4 regions of the Janthinobacterium sp. EB271-G4-3-2 genome follow, and region 1 is predicted to be linked to each of the others. Evidence: predicted binding sites of a transcription regulator. Region 1 holds the regulator's gene; each other region holds the start of a gene.

Region 1 (4,436 bases):
GGAGACGCCGGCCTGTGCCTGGAATGGCGCCGCCAGCGCCTTGATGGCCACCGGCAAGGCCTCGCCCGGCGTCGACTCGAACAGGGCCAGCAGCGCCCCCATCTGCGCCTCGGGCAGGTAGACATCGGCCAGGTCCATGTACAGGGCGTCGGCCGCGCTGATCGTCAAGCCCGTCAAGCCCAGGTACAGGCCCAGCTGGCCGGCCAGGCGGGACAGGAAATAGCTGCCGCCCACATCGGGAAACAAACCAATATTGACTTCAGGCATGGCCATGCGCGTGCGGCCCGTGACGATGCGCAAGCGGTTGCCGGGCCCGGCTTGCGCCACGCCCATGCCGCCGCCCATCACCACGCCATCCATCACGGCGATATACGGTTTCGGATAGAAATGAATCACATGATTTAACGCGTATTCTTCCGTAAAGAAATCTTCCAGCAAGGCGCTGCCGCCTTGCGGCGTGGCCAGGCCGGCATCGTAAAAGAAACGGATGTCGCCGCCGGCGCACAGGGCTTTCTCGCTGCTCGAGCGGATCACCACGGCGTCCACCTGCGGATCGTCGCGCCAGGCCAGCAGGGCCGCGCTCAGGGCGCGCACCATCTCCAGCGACAGGGAATTCAAGGCCTTCGGACGGTCGAGCACGATATGCCCCGTGCGGTTGCGGATGGAAGTCTGGACGAAGTCGCTCATGGCAGGCGTGAAAGAAGTGAAAGTACAAACATTCTAGCGCCTGCGCGGGGAACATTGCGTTCAAAAGGTACGGGCGCAAAAAAGGGCGCAATGTGCGCCCTTAGTTGATCACAACCGGTTGAAAGTCGCGGGCCGCTTAGGCGGGGGCGAATTCTTCTTCCGAGCTGTCTGGCAGATGCTTGATCGCCTCTTTACCGTGCCCTTGCACTTTGGTTTTGTATTTCATCACTTGCCTATCGAGCTTGTCGATCAGGGCATCGATCGCGGCATACAGGTCTTGTGCCAGGCTTTCCACATAGACAGTTTTGCCACTTAAACGCAGGTTGACTTCGGCCTTTTGACGTTTTTCTTTCTCTTTGAGGTTATCCACGGTCAGAATCACGGCGATATCGATAACTTGATCGAAATGACGTTTCACGCGCTCCAGCTTCGTTTGTACGTATTCACGGATGGCTGGTGTCACTTCGAGATGATGTCCGCTGATGGTGAGATTCATACACACTCCTAAAGATGATCGGGTTCGTGCGGTCCATCCTATCCGGCCCGCAGAGGAACCGAAAAAAACTTACAAACACTTACGCAGGCTCACTGGCGGAATTTTCAACGCTTCCCGGTATTTGGCAACAGTACGTCGCGCAATCACCATGCCTTGTTCCCCCAGCATGTCCGCAATCTTACTGTCGGATAAAGGATTTTTAGGGTCTTCTGCTCCTGTCAGTTGCACGATCAATGCCCGTATCGCCGTCGATGACGCTTCGCCCCCCGCTTCGGTGGCGACGTGGCTACCAAAGAAATATTTCAACTCGAACATGCCGTGCGGGGTCAGCATGTACTTTTGAGTTGTTACCCGCGAGATAGTACTCTCGTGTAAACCCAGTGTATCAGCTATTTCACGGAGCACAAGGGGGCGCATGGCAACGGCTCCGTGCGAGAAAAAGTTCTTTTGTCTTTCTACTATCGCCTGTGCCACGCGCAGGATCGTGTCGAAACGCTGGCGCATATTCTTGATCAGCCACTTGGCTTCCTGCAACTGTGCGCCCATGGCGCCCTCGCCCTTGCCCTGCTTGAGCAAGTTGGCATACATGGCATTGACGCGCAGGCGCGGCATGACGTCGTTGTTCAGGGTCACTTGCCAGCCATTGCGCGCGCGCTTGACGACGACGTCGGGCACCACGTAATCGGACACGTCCGAGGCGAATACGGCGCCCGGATGCGGATTGCACTGGCGAATCACCGTCTGTGCTTCGCGCAGGTCTTCATCGTCGCAGTCGAGGGCTTTTTTCAGCTTGTTGAAATCGCGCTGGGCAAACCAGGCCAGGTGCTTTTCCACGATGACGAGGGCCATGCGCCGCGTCACCATGGCAATGTGCGGCAAGCGCTTGATTTGCAGCGCCAGGCATTCGGACGCATTGCGCGCGCCCACGCCGGGCGGATCGAAACTTTGCAGCAGCGACAAGGCCGTGCGCATCTCGTCGGCATCGATTTCCAGCTCTTCCGGCAGACGCGCCAGGATGTCGTCGAGCGTCTCTTCCAGGTAGCCATTGTCGTCGAGCGCGTCGATGATCAGCTCGACCAGCGCGCGGTCGCGCAACTCGAGCACCGTCACGCGCATCTGCTCCATCAGGTGTTCGCGCAAGGTGCAGTGATGGGCTTCGAGTTGCGGGCGCGAATCTTCGTCGTCGGGCGCCTTGCCCCGGCTCGCCTCGCTCCAGTCGCTGTCGCCGCCGTCCGCGGCGGCCGGGCCCTCGCCCGCCTCGCCGTCAAAGGTTTCCGCTTCGGCCGGCGTGGCAGGCGCCTCCTGGCCTGGCGGCTGGGGCGGCGCTTCGGCCGGCGCGGCCGTGGAACTCAAGGCCCCGTCGGACAGCAGGCGCAGCGAACGGTCGAGCGGGTCATCGAGGCGCTCGAGCAAGGGATTGTCCGTCAGCAGTTGCTCGAGCTCCTGGTGCAATTCCAGGGTCGACAATTGCAACAGGCGTATCGATTGCTGCAACTGCGGCGTCAGTGCCAGGTGCTGCGAAGTGCGCAGCTGCAATGATTGTTTCATTGGCTTACATGCGGAAGTGTTCGCCCAGATAGACCCGGCGTACCGACTCGTTCGCGATGATGTCGTCGGGGCGTCCCGACGCCAGTACCGAGCCCTGGTTGATGATGTAGGCACGGTCGCAAATACCCAGCGTCTCGCGCACATTATGATCGGTGATCAGCACGCCGATATTGCGCTCCTTCAAGAAGCGCACGATGCGCTGGATCTCGATCACGGCGATCGGATCGACGCCGGCGAACGGTTCGTCGAGCAGCACGAAACGGGGATCGGTGGCCAGCGCGCGGGCGATTTCCACGCGGCGGCGCTCGCCGCCCGACAGGGACAGGGCCTGGTTCTCGCGCAACTTTTCAATCTGCAAATCGGCCAGCAGTTTATCCAGGCGCTCCTCGATCTCGGCCTTCTTCAAAGGACGGCCTTCGACGGTCTGGATTTCCAGCACGGCGCGGATATTGTCTTCCACCGTCAGCTTGCGGAAGACGGACGCTTCCTGCGGCAGATAGGACAAGCCCATCTGCGCGCGGCGGTGGATCGGCAGGCTGGAAATGTCCACGCCGCTGATGTCGATGCTGCCGCCGTCCGACGGCACCAGGCCGACGATCATGTAGAACGAGGTGGTCTTGCCGGCGCCGTTCGGACCCAGCAAACCCACCACTTCGCCGCATTCGACTTGCAGCGAGACATCATGCACGACTTGCCGCTTGCCATAGGTTTTTTGCAGACCGCGAACGATCAGGGTGCTGCCGCAACGAGTATTGTCCATTATTTCTTTCCTGGCGCAGGCGTGGCCGGCGCTTTCTCCGCTTGGGGCGCCTTGGTCTTCGGCTGGATCACCATGCGCACGCTGCCGCCATCGGAGGTGCTGGTGCCGCTGTCGGAATTTTCCATCTTGAATACTTCCTGGCGGCTGTCATACGAGATGAAGGCGCCATTGGCCACGTCGGTCACTTTCGTGCCTTCCAGGCGCGTCAGCTTGGCCTTGGAAAACAGTTTCACCACTTCCGTCTTGTTGTCGTATTCCACGCGCTCCGCCTCGCCTTCGACCCACAGGTCGCCCGCGCCGTCGCGCTTCTGGCGGAAGGTGGCCAGCTTGCCGGGATCGGCCCAGAAGGTGATGAACTGGTAGCCTTGCGGGTCTTCCGTGATCAGGGCCCGGCCCGCCTTCATGGTCAGGGTGCCCTTGACCAGCACGACGTCGCCCGTCAGGGTACGCACTTGCTTGACGTCATCGACGTGGCCGCTACGTGCCGTGATGACGGCTTCCTTCTCGGAATCGGCCTTCTCGGCATGCGCCACGCCCATGATGGCCAGCGAAAATACGGTCAACAGCAAGATATTCTTCATAGTAGGGTTTCCTTGTTTCATTCTGTCATTGTGCCGCCGCGGCCGGGCGCGGTTTCGGCGGGAGGACCATGCGCAGCGCATTCTGCACTTCCACCACGCCGGTGGCGTTATTGGCCTTCATGCCGATGCCATTGAGGCGCGAGGTGCCCGTCAGGATATCGACAGGCACGTCCGTTTCCATTCTTTCCTCGTCCGGAAACACCGTCAGCGCCTCCGTCCTGACCGTCAGGTTCTGCGCCTTCGGACTGGCCGCGCGGTCGATCACGACCTTGCGGTGCAGTTGCAGCCGGGTATTGTCCTGGTCGATATGCGCCAGTTCCGCATTCATGTTCAACGGCGGCATGCCGGGCGTGAGCTTGCGCAC
Region 2 (4,436 bases), on a different contig from region 1:
CCAGCAGATTGCTTTTCAGGCGCTTCTGCATGTCGAGCCAGGTGGCGTTCTGGATTTCCCACACTTCCGTCGTCAACGTCCCCCGCACGGCGCGGGCGTTTTCGCGCGCGCCCGTCAGGCAGGCCAGGATGGACGAGGGGTTGTTCGGGTCGCGCACCATGAAGTCGAGCACGTCGCGCGTATGAAAGTGGCCATATTGGTGGTCGTACGCGCTTTGCAGCTCGGAAATGCCCAAGGTGGCGCGCCAGCCTTGCTCCGCGTCCTGCTCGGACTGGGGCAGCATGGACGTTTGCATGTTGACGTCGAGCATGCGCGCCGTGTTTTCCGCCCGCTCCGTGTAGCGGGCCATCCAGAACAAATGATCGGCAGTGCGGCTCAGCATGTTTTCTCTCCTGCAAAGGCGGATGTGGCTTCCAGTACCCAGGTATCCTTGGTGCCGCCTCCCTGCGAGGAATTGACCACCAGCGAGCCTTCGCCCAGCGCCACGCGGGTCAGGCCGCCCGGTACCATGGAAATGGTCTTGCCCGACAGCACGAACGGGCGCAGATCGATGTGGCGCGGTGCGATGCCGGCATCGACATACGTGGGGCAGGCGGACAGGGCCAGGGTCGGCTGGGCGATGTAGCCGTCCGGATTGGCCAGCAGGCGCTGGCGGAAGTCCTCGATCTGCGCCAGACTCGACGCGGGCCCCACCAGCATGCCGTAGCCGCCCGCGCCATGCACTTCCTTGACGACGAGTTTCGCCAGGTTGGCCAGCACGTAGGACAGGTCGGCCGCCTTGCGGCACTGGTAGGTGGGCACGTTGTTGAGGATCGGTTCCTGCGACAGGTAAAACTTGATCATGTCCGGCACGAAGGGGTAGATCGACTTGTCGTCGGCCACGCCCGTGCCGATGGCGTTCGCCAGGGTGACTCTTCCCGCGCGGTACACGGACAGCAGGCCCGGCACGCCCAGCGAGGAATCGGAGCGGAAGGCCAGCGGGTCGAGGAAATCGTCGTCGACGCGGCGATAAATGACGTCGACGCGTTTGGGCCCGCGCGTGGTGCGCATGTAGACGGAATTGTCGTTGACAAACAAATCCTTGCCTTCGACCAGTTCCACGCCCATCTGCTGGGCCAGGAAAGCGTGCTCGAAGTAGGCGGAGTTGTACATGCCGGGCGTCATGACGACGACCGTCGGGTCATCGACGCCCATGGGCGCGACGGAGCGCAGGTTGTCGAGCAGCATGTCCGGGTAATGGTCGACGGGCGCGATGCGGTTGCGCGCGAACAGTTCCGGGAACAGCCGCATCATCATCTTGCGGTCTTCCAGCATGTAGGATACGCCGGACGGCACCCGCAGATTGTCTTCCAGTACATAGAATTCGCCCTGGCCCGCGCGCACGATGTCGACGCCGGCGATGTGGGCGTAAATGTCGGAGGCGACGGCAATGCCCTGCATTTCCGGGCGGTATTGGGCATTCTTGTAGATTTGCTCGGCGGGAATGATGCCGGCCTTGATGATGTTTTGCTCATGATAAATATCATGGATGAACATGTTCAAGGCTTGCACGCGCTGCACCAGGCCCGTCTGCATCTGCGCCCATTCGGCGGCGGGGATGATGCGCGGGATGGTGTCGAACGGAATCAGGCGTTCCGTGCCGGCATCGTCGCCGTAGACGGCGAACGTGATGCCGACCCGGCGGAACGTCAGGTCGGCTTCGGCCCGCTTGCGGGCGATGGTCTCGGGGGATTGCTGCTCCAGCCAGTTGCTGAATTCACGATAGTGTTCACGTACCTTGCTGTCCGTACCCACTTCATTTGCAGTCATTTCATTGAAAAAATTTGCCATGTTGTGATTTCCCTTGAGCCGTGTCTGACTATAGCTCAGCAGAAATCGTGCCAGTGCCGCGTACCCGAAAGTATGTAAAGAATGACCATTTTTGTGGCGTAACACCGTCATCCGCACCGCTTTGGTGCGCTACGGCAGCGATTTTGCAGGCGGATGGGGCGCTGGATGGTGAAGTCAGGCGTCCGGCGTGACGAAGGGCCGGCAGTCGATGGGCAGGTCGATGGTAAACGTGGTGCCCGTTTCCGGCGCGCTGTCGACCAGCGCGCTGCCGCCATGGCTTTCCGCCACGTTTTGCACGAAGGGCAGGCCGATGCCCCAGCCGAGCGCGCTGCCCTGGTGTTCGCGGCGCAGGTATTCGAAGATGCGCTCGGTCTGCTCCGGGGCGATGGTGCTGCCCGTGTTGTGCACGGTGAGTATCATGCGTTCGCGCAGGGTGTTGATGTGGATATGGATGGGGCCGTCGTCGCCGTACTTGAGGGCATTGCCCACGAGGTTTTCCAGGGCGCGGCGCAGCGAATTTTCGCACCACCAGCCGGTGACGGACGCGCCCGTCACCAGGCATTTGCCCGGATGGCCGGTATTGACGCTGTCGCCCACCTTTTGCGCCAGCGGCAGGATATCGAAGCGATGCAGGACCAGCGGCAGCTTTTGCCCCCGGTGGTAGCTGAGCGTATCAAGCAATTCCTGGATCATTTCGTCGAGGCGCTTGCCGTGTTCGATGATTTTCGACGCCAGGGCCGGCACGTCGAGCTGCTGTGGGCACCGTTGCAGCAGCTGGGCGCTGTTGAGCATGACGGAGAGGGGATTGCGCATGTCGTGCGACAGCCCGGCCGCGATGCGTCGCTGGAAGCTTTCATGCATGGCGGTAAATTCCAGGATGGCTTCGCGTATACCCGTATCGATCGAGGCATTGATCACCTGCCAGTCGCGGCGCCGCAGCGGCACGCCCGCTTCGAGGGCCGCATCGGCGAAACAGTCGCGGAAGATCTGGTATTCCTGGATCACCTGTTCCGGGCCATAGCTGGTCATGCGCGCCCGTTCGTTGCCGTGCACGGCCGGGGCGTTGGTATTGCCGGTGGCATCGTCGCGCGGATAGCCTGGCGTCAGCGCTTCGGCCAGGTTGTCGAAGAAGGCGGGCAAGGTATTGATCAATATGGGTGTCAGCAGGGCATCGGCGCCGCGTACCTTGGCGCGTACCTCGTGTTCCCATTGCGTCAGCACGGCATCGCGCATGCTGAAGATGCGCCGCGTGCGCGCGGGCATGTCCAGTACATGCATTTTCTGGTCAGAGGCATAGGTCATCGCAGCTCTCCATCGACAGCTCGGCATCCGCGCGGTGCGGCCGGGGAGCTAAAGTATCCTCCAATTCGGCATGCGGGGGGTGTTCAATTTGCCGCGTCGGCGCCTGTCATGACGGCGCTCAAATGACCGAGGGCCGTATCCCATTGCTCCAGCGAAAAGTTCTGCGGATCGTCATGCCCATTCGCAAAGCCTGTGTCGAGCACGGCATGGAAGGCGGGGATCAGCCATGTTCCCTTGCGCACGCTGGCGGCGATGTACAGCAGGGCCAACCGTTCGTATTGTGCGGACGTAAAGCCGGGATCGGGCGCCAGGCCATCGTTGCCCTTGCCGCCGCCGGGCACGGAGTTGCGTGGCTGCACCAGTTCCACGTGCAGGAACAGGCCAGTCAGCGATGGCTTGTCTTTTTCCAGCTTGCTGGCGTAGCTGGCCGTGCCGAAGTCGCGCACTTGCAGCGAGCCGCCCAGGCGGTTCACGTAGACATGGCCTTTCGGACCGCCGCCCAGCGCGGGGTTACGTAGATTGAAATCGTTGAAATCCCAGCTGGCGTCGTTGATGTGGCCGGGAATGGGCTCCAGCAGGAAATTCGGGTAGCTGGTGTCGTGGATGACGAAATAGCGGGCCATGGGCGCGGCCAGCCGGCCCACGGCGCGCGACAGCGGTGCATCGACGGCGCCGCCCACGTCGGCCTCGCTGATCGATTGCTGTGCCAGCCAGGCACGCAGCCTGGCAGGCGCGATGTCCGTGCGCTGGCCGATGCGGGCGGCAAGAAACTCGGGCAGCGGCGCGCTCTCGCCCAGGCGCGCATACAGTTTCACAGGACGCAGCAAACACGTGGCTTGCGCCCGCGCATCGCCCTTGAAGCCGCTTTTCCAGGCGGCATACGGGCAGGCCGCTTGCTTCTGGGCCATGGCGGGCAGGGACAGGCAGAGCAAGAGCAGCAGGGCAGGGAGTCGTTTCATGCGGGCATTGTCGCCGAAGCACGGCTTGCGGCACAGGCGCACACGTGAAAAAAGCTGCCAGAAGGCAGCTTTTCTTGTGCGGCAGGGACATGCCAAGTTAGAACGCCACGCTGCCCGACACGACGAAGGTGCGCGGCGCGGCCAGCACCAGGCTGCCGGCGTCGAACGAGGAGACTGCCGAGGCCCAGTAGCTGCGGTCGGCCACGTTGTCGATGCGCGCGCGCAAGGTCACGTCATGCCCGGCCACCTGCGTCAGATAGCGTGCGCCGATGTCGACGCGGGTCCACGATGGCAGTTGCTTGCTGTTGGCCAGATCCGCATACTGCGTCGACGTGTAGACAGTGC
Region 3 (4,436 bases), on a different contig from region 1:
CGCAGCGCTGCGACTGGCCCATGCCGTCGCGGATCACCTTGCCGCCGCCGAATTTCACCTCTTCGCCGTAGATCGCATAGTCATGCTCGATCTCGATGAACAGTTCCGTGTCGGCCAGGCGGATACGGTCGCCCTTGGTGGGGCCGAACATCTCGGCATATGCGCTGCGGGGAATGCTGGCCATCTCAATCCTTTCCCGGTGGAGTGTCTTGCAGTTCGCCCATCACTTCGCCGTTGAAGCCGTAGACCTTGCGCTCGCCCGCCAGCGCCACCAGTTCCACCGTGCGCTGCTGGCCAGGCTCGAAGCGCACGGCCGTGCCGGCCGTGATGTTCAGGCGCATGCCGTAGGCGCGCCAGCGCTCGAAGGCCAGCGCCGGATTGACTTCAAAAAAGTGGAAGTGCGAGCCGACCTGTATCGGCCGGTCGCCCCGGTTGGCCACCACCACGGTGGCCGTGGCGCGCCCGGCATTCAAGCTGATTTCGCCTTCTTCCAATTGGTATTCGCCTGGGGTCATGAGGGGCTCCTTCTCAAAAAACTACGGTATCGGGTGGTGGACTGTCACCAGCTTGCTGCCATCGGGGAAGGTCGCTTCCACCTGGATGTCGGGGATCATCTCGGCGATGCCGTCCATGACGTCGGCGCGCGAGAGTATCTTGGTACCGTCCGACATCAGCTGCGCCACCGACTTGCCGTCGCGCGCGCCTTCCATGATGACGGCGCTGATCAGGGCCACCGCTTCCGGATAATTCAATTTCAAGCCGCGCGCCAGGCGCCGTTCGGCCAGCAGCGCGGCCGTAAAAATCAGCAGCTTGTCTTTTTCGCGGGGAGTCAGGTCCATGTTCTTCCTTCTTCAAGTGTTCCAGATGCGAGGCACGACGGCGTCGCGTCCCAGCATGGCGGGGCGCAGCAGCTGCCATGCGGCCAGCATGATGCGGCGCGCCGCCTCGCTGTCGCCGCACAGCAGGCGCACCACCACCAGCGATTTCATGTGCGTGGCGCCAAACGCGGCGCCGGCCGGCACGGCGATCCCGCGCACGGCCGCCAGCACGGCCGGCGCAACTGGCATGCCGACTGCGATCAGGGTGGCGCACACCGTGTGGCCCGCCAAGCCCAGCGGACTGGCCATCAGCGCGCCGTCGGCGGCCAGCACACCCTGCTCCCACCACAGCAGCTTGCCGCCACGGCGGATCCGCACCTGCTGGCTGATACTGCCCGTATTGAAAACTTCGCCCGAGGCGCTGCGGCCCAGGCAGACGATGTCGCAGCCGATGTAGCGGGCGTCCTGCGCCAGTTCCACCTCGTGGCGCAGGCGCACGCACGCCTGGTCGAAAAAAATGCTTTCCTGCGGCAGCCACTCGATGGCCGCGCCGCTACCGGCGTGCAGCACGATGTGCTGGCCCGAGACGTGGCCGTTGGCGCGGTACCACTTGGCGGCGCCCGGCGACGTGAGCAAGGCGTGCGCGCCCTCGCCCACCGTGGCGTCGACGGCCAGCTGGTCGCCGCCCACGACGCCGCCGGGCGGATGGATGATGATGGCGTGGCAGACGGCGCCGCCTTCCGGGTACAGGGGCTTTTGCACGCGCAGGGGGCCGCTGTGCGTGCGCTCGACGAGGCGGCTGACGCCATCATGCAAGGCAAAGCCCAGGCGCAGCTGCGCCTGCCATGCGCCGTGTGCGCTGGCTGGTAAAGGCGTGACTGGTCGGGTGCTGTCTGGCATGCGGGGCAATCGCGTAAATAAGCGATTACCTAAGCAGGATATGTGCCAGCGTCAGGGGAAGGAAAAGTGAGAATCGTGCACCGCGCTGCGGCGGGCGCACCGGCATGGTGCATCTGCCGCACCGCGGCGCTTAGGCCGCAGCCACTGTCACGGCCAGGGTGCGCCGTTCGCGCAGCAAGGCCGTGAAGGCTTCCGCGGCCAGGGGGCGGCTGAAAAAATAGCCCTGCATTTCATCGCAGCCGTGTTCCGTCAGGAAGTCGACCTGTTCGCGCGTTTCCACGCCTTCTGCGATGACGCGCATGTCGAGGTTGTGCGCCAGCGAGATGACGGAACGGGCGATGGCCGCGTCGCTGCTGCTGGTGGTGACGTCGTCGACGAAGGATTTGTCGATCTTCAGCACGTCGATGGGAAAGCGTTTCAGGTAGCCGAGGCTGGAATAGCCGGTGCCGAAATCGTCGAGCGAAATACCCACGCCGATATCCTTCAGGCGCGTAAGGGCCGCCACGGCCTTGTCCGGGTCGCCCATCACCGTGCTTTCCGTGATCTCGATGCCGAGGCAGGCGGGCGCGATGCCGTATTTGCGCAAGGCCGCCTCGACGAAAGGCACCGTGCGGTCTTGCGCGAACTGTTTGCCGGACAGATTGACGGCCACCTTGATGCTGCCCAGGCCAGCGTCGTGCCAGGCGCGGATTTGCGCGCACACGCTTTCAAGCACCCATTCGCCGATGGCCGTGATCGAGCCGTATTCCTCGGCCAGCGCGATGAACAGGCCGGGCGGCACCTTGCCCAGTACCGGATTATCCCAGCGCAGCAGGGCTTCCGCGCCCAGCAAGGCGCCCGTGCGCAAGCACATCTGCGGCTGGTAGTGCACTTCGAATTCATCGCGGCAGATGGCGCCGCGCAACTGCTGCTGCATCGCCAGGCGGGCGCGGATATCGCTGCCCATGCGCTCCGTGAAGAAGGCGTAATGGTCGCGCCCCATTTCCTTGGCGCGCACCAGGGCCGTGTCGGCGTGGCGCAGCACGTCGTCGAGGCTGTCGCCGTCGGCCGGGCACATCGCGATGCCGATGCTCGTCGTCAGCGCCAGGCGTTCGCCATCGACGCTGAGTTCCTCGCGCAGGCCGGCCAGGATGGTTTGCGCCAGCCCCAGGGTACGCCCCAGCAGGGCATCGTCCTGCAGCAGGATCTGGAATTCGTCGCCGCCCTGGCGCACCACCGTGTCGCCTTCGCGCACGCAGCCGGACAGGAAACGCGCCACCACTTGCAGCGCCTTGTCGCCGACGGCCTGGCCGTGCGAATCGTTGATGTTCTTGAAGCGGTCCAGGTCGAGGCACATCAGCACCACCTGCTGGCTGTCGCGCGCGGCGTTCGCGCGCGCCTGTTCGAAGCGCTCGCGCAGCAGCACGCGGTTCGGCAAACCGGTCAGCGCATCGTGGTAGGAAAGGAAATCGATCAGATGCTGCTCGGCCTTGCGCTCGCTGATGTCGAGGAAGACGCCGATATAGTTGACGACGGCGCCGTCGGGCCCGTGCACGGTGGAGACGCTGAGCAGGCAGGGATAGGTGTCGCCGCTCTTGCGCCGCGTCTGCACCTCGCCCGACCAGCAGCCGCTGCTGCGCAAGCCCTGGCGCAGGGCCAGCAGCACCGCTTCGCCCGTGTATTCGGCATGCAGGCGCATGATGTCCGTGCCCACCACTTCCTGCGCCGCGTAGCCGGTGATGCGCGTAAAGGCGGGATTGGCCGTGACGATGACGCCAGCCGCATCGGTGATCAGGATGGCGTCCTGGGTCGCTTCGAAGACCTGGCCCGACAGGCGCAGCAATTCTTCATTGGCGCGGCGGATCTGCACTTCGCGCGCCAGGGTGCTGGCCACTTGCTCCAGTTCGGCCGTGCGTTCGGCCACCCTGCGTTCCAGGTTGGCGCGCTCCTGCGCCAGCTGCAGCTGCGCCCGCGCCAGGCGCACGTGGGCGTCCGTGCGGGCCAGGATTTCCTCGGCCTGGAAGGGTTTGGCGATGAAATCGACGGCGCCCAGCGCAAAGCCGCGCACCTTGTCGTCCGTATCGTACTGGGCCGACAGAAAGATCACCGGCACCTGGCGCAGGGACGGTATCTCCTTCAGGCGGCGGCACACTTCAAAGCCGTCGAGGCCGGGCATGCGCACGTCGAGCAGGATCAGCTCGGGCGGGCGCGCCTGGGCCGTCCACAGGGCCAGTTCACCGTTCGGCGCCTGGCGCACGGCATAGCCGGCGCCGCCCAGCAAATCGCTCAACAGCTTCAGCGAAGCCGGCGTATCTTCAACGATCAGTACTTCGCCCTTCGAGTTCACTTCCGAAAAATCGCGGTGCATGTAGCAGTTCTCTCAGCTTTGGATGAGGCGCGGCGGTCGGTTGCCACGCTGGACAAGACATTTTTTTGCGATGAACTACGTACTATCATCATAATCTTTATTGCAATTTAGCACCATCCATCGGCGCTACTTAGTCGTTCTTTTCAGCGAATCCGATGTTGTCAGCCCACACTTTCAAGCGTGCGCCAGCACGCCTTCTTTCTCCAGCAAGTCGCACAGCTGGCGGTACTGATGCTGGTCGAGCATGGACTGCAGCGGCGCCAGCAACGGCGCCGCCACCGCGGGCAGGGCCGCCAGCAGCTGCGCCACCCTGGCCAGGTTCAATTCGCGCAGCGCCACCAGCAAGGCGGCGCGTTCTTCCCCGGTCAGCA
Region 4 (4,436 bases), on a different contig from region 1:
GGCCAGGTCGCCGGCCGCCACTTCATCGGCGTGCGGCAGGTAGACGAACGATGGCAGCAGCGATAATTCTTCGACCGTGCCCGGCGCCGACAACTGCGGCACTTTCAGCACGCCGTGGCTGGATTGCTCGCCGTCGCTCTCGACCAGGTTCACATACGACAGGGCGCTGTGGGTGGTGCCCAGGTCGATGCCGATGGCGTAGCGCGGGGTAGTGTTCGTTGTGTCGTTCACAGTTCCACCTCGGCCGGTGCCAGGATGGCGGCGTCGTGCTGTTCGCTCAGTTTCGGCAGGCGCACGCTGGACGCGCGCCAGCCGCGGTGGCTCAAGGTACCCGTGAATGGCGCCGAGCCGACCACGTTGCCCGTCAGGCGTACCTGGGCGCTGTCAAAACCTTGCTGCAGCACGATGCGGCTGCCCTCCGCTTCCTGGCGCACGGCGTCGATGGTGAAATATTCGCGCATGACCTTGGCGCAGCCTTCATGCACGACGCGGGCGGCCGCGCCGATGTCGGCGTCGGCATGGCTGCCCAGGTTTTCCTGGGTGAAGTCGATCAGGCGCGCTTCCCGTTGCAGCAGGGCCAGCAACTGCAGGGCCGCATCCGGCGTCGCTTCTTTCAAGATAACGGGGGCGGCGGCCGGTGTCGGCACGGGGGCTGGCGCCGGGGCCGCTGGCGATACGGGAGCAGCCTCGGGCAGGGACAGCTTTTCCACGCGGGCCGCATAGGCGGCATCCGACAGGGTGCTGAAGAAGGCGCCGAAAGCCAGCGGGACACGGCGCCAGAACGATGGGTGGGACGATGAAGTGCTCATAGGGAACTCGTTTCTCTGATCTGTAGGGTGGCGTCGGCGGCGCGCCCGGTGGCGGGGCCGCTTCGCAGGGTAGTGCTTGTGCCGGGCCTATAGGGCCGGCTGCGTTTGCCCGCATGATACCAGCTACCGGGCCGCCGCCAAAGTCGCCGGCCCCCGCGCAGCTGGCCCGGCGCGTGGATTTTCTTTGTTCCTGCGCAAAGAAACGGTGAATGTTGCGCCGCTTCGACTAAAATCGCGCATTATCTTTTCGCATTGCCTTTATGCCATGCCTACCGACTGTTCCCCCGACTTTTCCATATATCTAGCCAGCAGCACCTACATCGACAGCGACCATCCGGCCGTGCGCGCCAAGGCGGCCGCACTGGCGGCAGGTGCCGTGGGCGACGCGGCCATCGCGGCCCGCTGCTTTGCCTTCGTGCGCGACGAGGTGGCCCACAGCTGGGATTACCAGCGCAATCCCGTCACTTGCCGCGCTTCCGACGTCTTGCAGCATGGCACCGGCTATTGCTATGCGAAGAGCCATCTGCTGGCCGCGCTGCTGCGCGCCAATGGCATTCCCGCCGGCCTGTGCTACCAGCGCCTGGCCGTCGGGGAAGTGGGTCCGCCGTTCTGCCTGCATGGCTTGAACGCCGTGTATCTGCAGGATTCTGGCTGGTACCGCATCGATGCGCGCGGCAACAAGCCCGGCGTCGATGCCGCCTTCACGCCGCCACGCGAGCAACTGGCCTTTCCCGTGCTGGCGCCCGAGGAACGCGACTTGCCGGAAATCTGGGCGGAACCGCTGCCGCAGGTGGTGGCGTCGCTAACGCAATACGCCACCGTGCAGGACGTGGCGGCGCACTTGCCCGATATCGCATTGTTGCCGCTGCAAAAATAATTCAGGAAAGAAATCATGAAAAAAGTGTATGTAGGTCTGATCGGCCTGATGTTGCTGGCCGGTTGCGGCGGCAAGGGCGAAAGCGGCGGGCAATCGAGCGCCGCGCGTCTCGAAGGCAAGGAAAAGGGCAGCGAGTTTCTAGCCTATGAACATAATGTCAGCGTCGATACGCACGAGGCGCAAGTGCGGCCCCTGTATGAAAAAGTCGTTGCCGCCTGCAAGGCCGATACGGAAAACGGCTGCTTGCTGCTCGATTCCAGCCTAGACAGCGGCCGCTACGTGCATGCGCGCATCAGCATGCGCGCCAAGCCGGCCGGCATCAAAAAGCTCGTCGCGCTGGTCGCGGCCGAAGGCGACGTCACGAGCCAGGGCACCAAGGTGGAAGACCTGGGCCGTCCTGTGCTGGACAGCAAGAAGCGCCTGGAGATGCTCAAGCAATACCAGGCGCAATTGCAAGATCTGGAAAAGCGCTCGGGCGCGAATGTCGACGCCCTGATCAAGGTGACCAAGGAACTGGCCACCGTGCAAGTGGAGCTGGAGCAGGCGACGGCGGCCGACGCGCTGTTGATGCAGCGCATCGACACGGACTTGCTGAACGTGGCCATCAGCGCCGAAGGCAAGCAATCGTTCTGGCGCCCCGTCAAGCGCGCGCTGGGCAATTTCACGGACAACCTATCGGAAGGCGTGGCCAACGCCATCACGGCCATGGCCTACATCCTGCCGTGGCTGATCGCCTTCATGCTGCTGTTCCCGCTGGGACGCAAGGGCTGGCGCCGCTTGAGAGGCGTGCCGCGCAAGGATTGATGCCGGGATTGTTGCGTCCGGCGCACCGTTTTACGGCAATTTGAAACCTGGCTGCACAGTCCTTGTGCAGCCAGGTTTTTTTTCGTGCGGCGAGCGCCGCGTGCACCATGGCGGACACCTGCTCGTGCTGGCATGCATTCTGCTTTAACAACATCGTATGCTCAGCTCGACCCCACGAACCCATCACAGGAGTCCCCATGTCACGACGCATCATCCTGAAAGCGGCCGCCGCCGGCGCACTGGCCCTGGCCACGTCCACTTACATGCCGGCAGCCTTGGCCGCCGATACGATCAAGGTAGGCATTTTGCACTCGCTGTCGGGCACCATGGCCATTTCCGAAACGTCGCTGAAGGACGTAGCCTTGATGACGATCGCCGAGATCAATGCCAAGGGTGGCGTGCTGGGCAAGAAACTGGAAGCCGTCGTCGTCGACCCGGCGTCAAACTGGCCCTTGTTCGCGGAAAAAGCGAGACAATTGGTGGCGCAGGATAAAGTGGCTGTCGTGTTCGGCTGCTGGACGTCCGTGTCGCGCAAGTCGGTTTTACCCGTGTTCAAGGAGCTCAACAGCCTGCTGTTTTACCCGGTGCAATACGAGGGCGAGGAACTGGAAAAGAATGTGTTTTACACGGGCGCGGCGCCGAACCAGCAGGCGATCCCGGCCGTGGAATACCTGATGAGCAAGGATGGCGGCGGCGCCAAGCGCTTCGTGCTGCTGGGCACGGATTACGTGTATCCGCGCACCACCAACAAGATCCTGCGCGCCTTCCTGAAAAGCCGTGGCGTCAAGGATAGCGATATCAGCGAGGTCTACACGCCGTTCGGCCACGCCGACTATCAAACCATCGTCGCCAACATCAAGAAGTTTTCCACGGGTGGCAAGACGGCCGTCATTTCCACTATCAATGGCGACTCGAACGTGCCGTTCTACAAGGAGCTGGGCAATGCGGGCTTGAAAGCCACGGACGTGCCCGTCGTCGCGTTTTCCGTCGGCGAGGAAGAGCTGCGCGGCATCGATACCAAGCCGCTGCTCGGCCACCTGGCTGCATGGAATTATTTCGAGTCCGTCAAGAACCCCGTGAATACGGCCTTCATCAAGCAGTGGAAGGCGTATGCCGTGGCGCAAAAGCTGCCGAACGCGGGTTCCGTCGTGACGAACGACCCGATGGAAGCGACCTATGTCGGCATCCACATGTGGGCGCAAGCCGTGGAAAAAGCCAAGTCGACCGATACCGACAAGGTGATCGCCGCCATGGCGGGCCAGAGCGTCAAGGCGCCATCGGGCTTCACCCTGACCATGGATGCCACGAACCACCACCTGCACAAGCCCGTGATGATCGGCGAGATCAAGGCCGATGGGCAATTCAATGTCGTGTGGAAAACCAAGGAACCGATACGCGCCCAGCCGTGGAGCCCGTATATCAAGGGCAATGAGGGCAAGCAGAAGCTGTAAAAAGCTTGCGCGTCGATTCGTCGCCGCAACCCCAGGCAAAGAGCTGGGGTCAGACCCGGCGGGTCCGACCCCTGTCCTTGTCTTTGGGGAAAGGATACCTGTCAAGACATCGGCTTTACTACATGGAATCCACGCACATGCAGCTTCTCCCCAAACTGCTGGTTCTCGCCTGCCTGTTGCTATCCTCGCTGGCGCAGGCCGCCATCGCTCCAGAATTGCTCAAGCCGCTGGCCGGCGACGACCCCGACGCCAGGGTTGCCGCCGTGGCGCAGATCGCCGCGCTGGCCACCCCCGAGGCCGCCAAAGTGCTGCAGGCGTTGCAGGACGACACTTTATACGCCGCGCCCGATGGCAAGGTGTACCTCGTCGACGGCGAGCAGGCGGTTGACCCGGCAAGCGGCCGGAGCGTGCCGCTGCCGGAAGGCAGCGAAGGCGTCATGGTCAACAACCGCTTGCGCTCGGCCGTGGCGGGTGCCTTGTCGGGCTTGCAGTTGC

What was found. The regulator sigma-54, encoded in region 1, starts transcription at its own class of promoters, with help from an activator protein. The targets are predictions, from matches to a motif close to TGGCANGNAANCTGCTTT.
Region 2: a site for sigma-54 is predicted at 1,866-1,883, ahead of IGS55_RS02730 (circularly permuted type 2 ATP-grasp protein). Genes of this name have one in related genera too.
Region 3: a site for sigma-54 is predicted at 1,749-1,766, ahead of IGS55_RS14610 (urease accessory protein UreD). Genes of this name have one in related genera too.
Region 4: a site for sigma-54 is predicted at 2,619-2,636, ahead of urtA (urea ABC transporter substrate-binding protein). Genes of this name have one in related genera too.

Annotation. Positions count from the first base shown of each region.
Region 1 is NZ_JACYMG010000008.1:185,843-190,278, forward strand. Features, by position in the region: gene IGS55_RS18035 (enoyl-CoA hydratase/isomerase family protein) at 1-687, opposite strand, end outside; gene hpf (ribosome hibernation-promoting factor, HPF/YfiA family) at 824-1,183, opposite strand; gene IGS55_RS18045 (RNA polymerase factor sigma-54) at 1,253-2,731, opposite strand; gene lptB (LPS export ABC transporter ATP-binding protein) at 2,736-3,491, opposite strand; gene lptA (lipopolysaccharide transport periplasmic protein LptA) at 3,491-4,072, opposite strand; gene lptC (LPS export ABC transporter periplasmic protein LptC) at 4,098-4,436, opposite strand, start outside.
Region 2 is NZ_JACYMG010000001.1:650,401-654,836, forward strand. Features, by position in the region: gene IGS55_RS02725 (alpha-E domain-containing protein) at 1-382, opposite strand, end outside; gene IGS55_RS02730 (circularly permuted type 2 ATP-grasp protein) at 376-1,830, opposite strand; gene IGS55_RS02735 (sensor histidine kinase) at 2,005-3,132, opposite strand; gene IGS55_RS02740 (hypothetical protein) at 3,216-4,091, opposite strand; gene IGS55_RS02745 (TonB-dependent receptor) at 4,189-4,436, opposite strand, start outside.
Region 3 is NZ_JACYMG010000006.1:135,235-139,670, forward strand. Features, by position in the region: gene ureC (urease subunit alpha) at 1-184, opposite strand, end outside; gene IGS55_RS14600 (urease subunit beta) at 186-515, opposite strand; gene IGS55_RS14605 (urease subunit gamma) at 537-839, opposite strand; gene IGS55_RS14610 (urease accessory protein UreD) at 852-1,718, opposite strand; gene IGS55_RS14615 (two-component system response regulator) at 1,849-4,065, opposite strand; gene IGS55_RS14620 (sensor histidine kinase) at 4,240-4,436, opposite strand, start outside.
Region 4 is NZ_JACYMG010000006.1:265,786-270,221, reverse strand. Features, by position in the region: gene IGS55_RS15225 (Hsp70 family protein) at 1-231, opposite strand, end outside; gene IGS55_RS15220 (DUF2760 domain-containing protein) at 228-809, opposite strand; gene IGS55_RS15215 (transglutaminase-like domain-containing protein) at 1,075-1,686, shown strand; gene IGS55_RS15210 (DUF4349 domain-containing protein) at 1,702-2,490, shown strand; gene urtA (urea ABC transporter substrate-binding protein) at 2,688-3,941, shown strand; gene urtB (urea ABC transporter permease subunit UrtB) at 4,079-4,436, shown strand, end outside.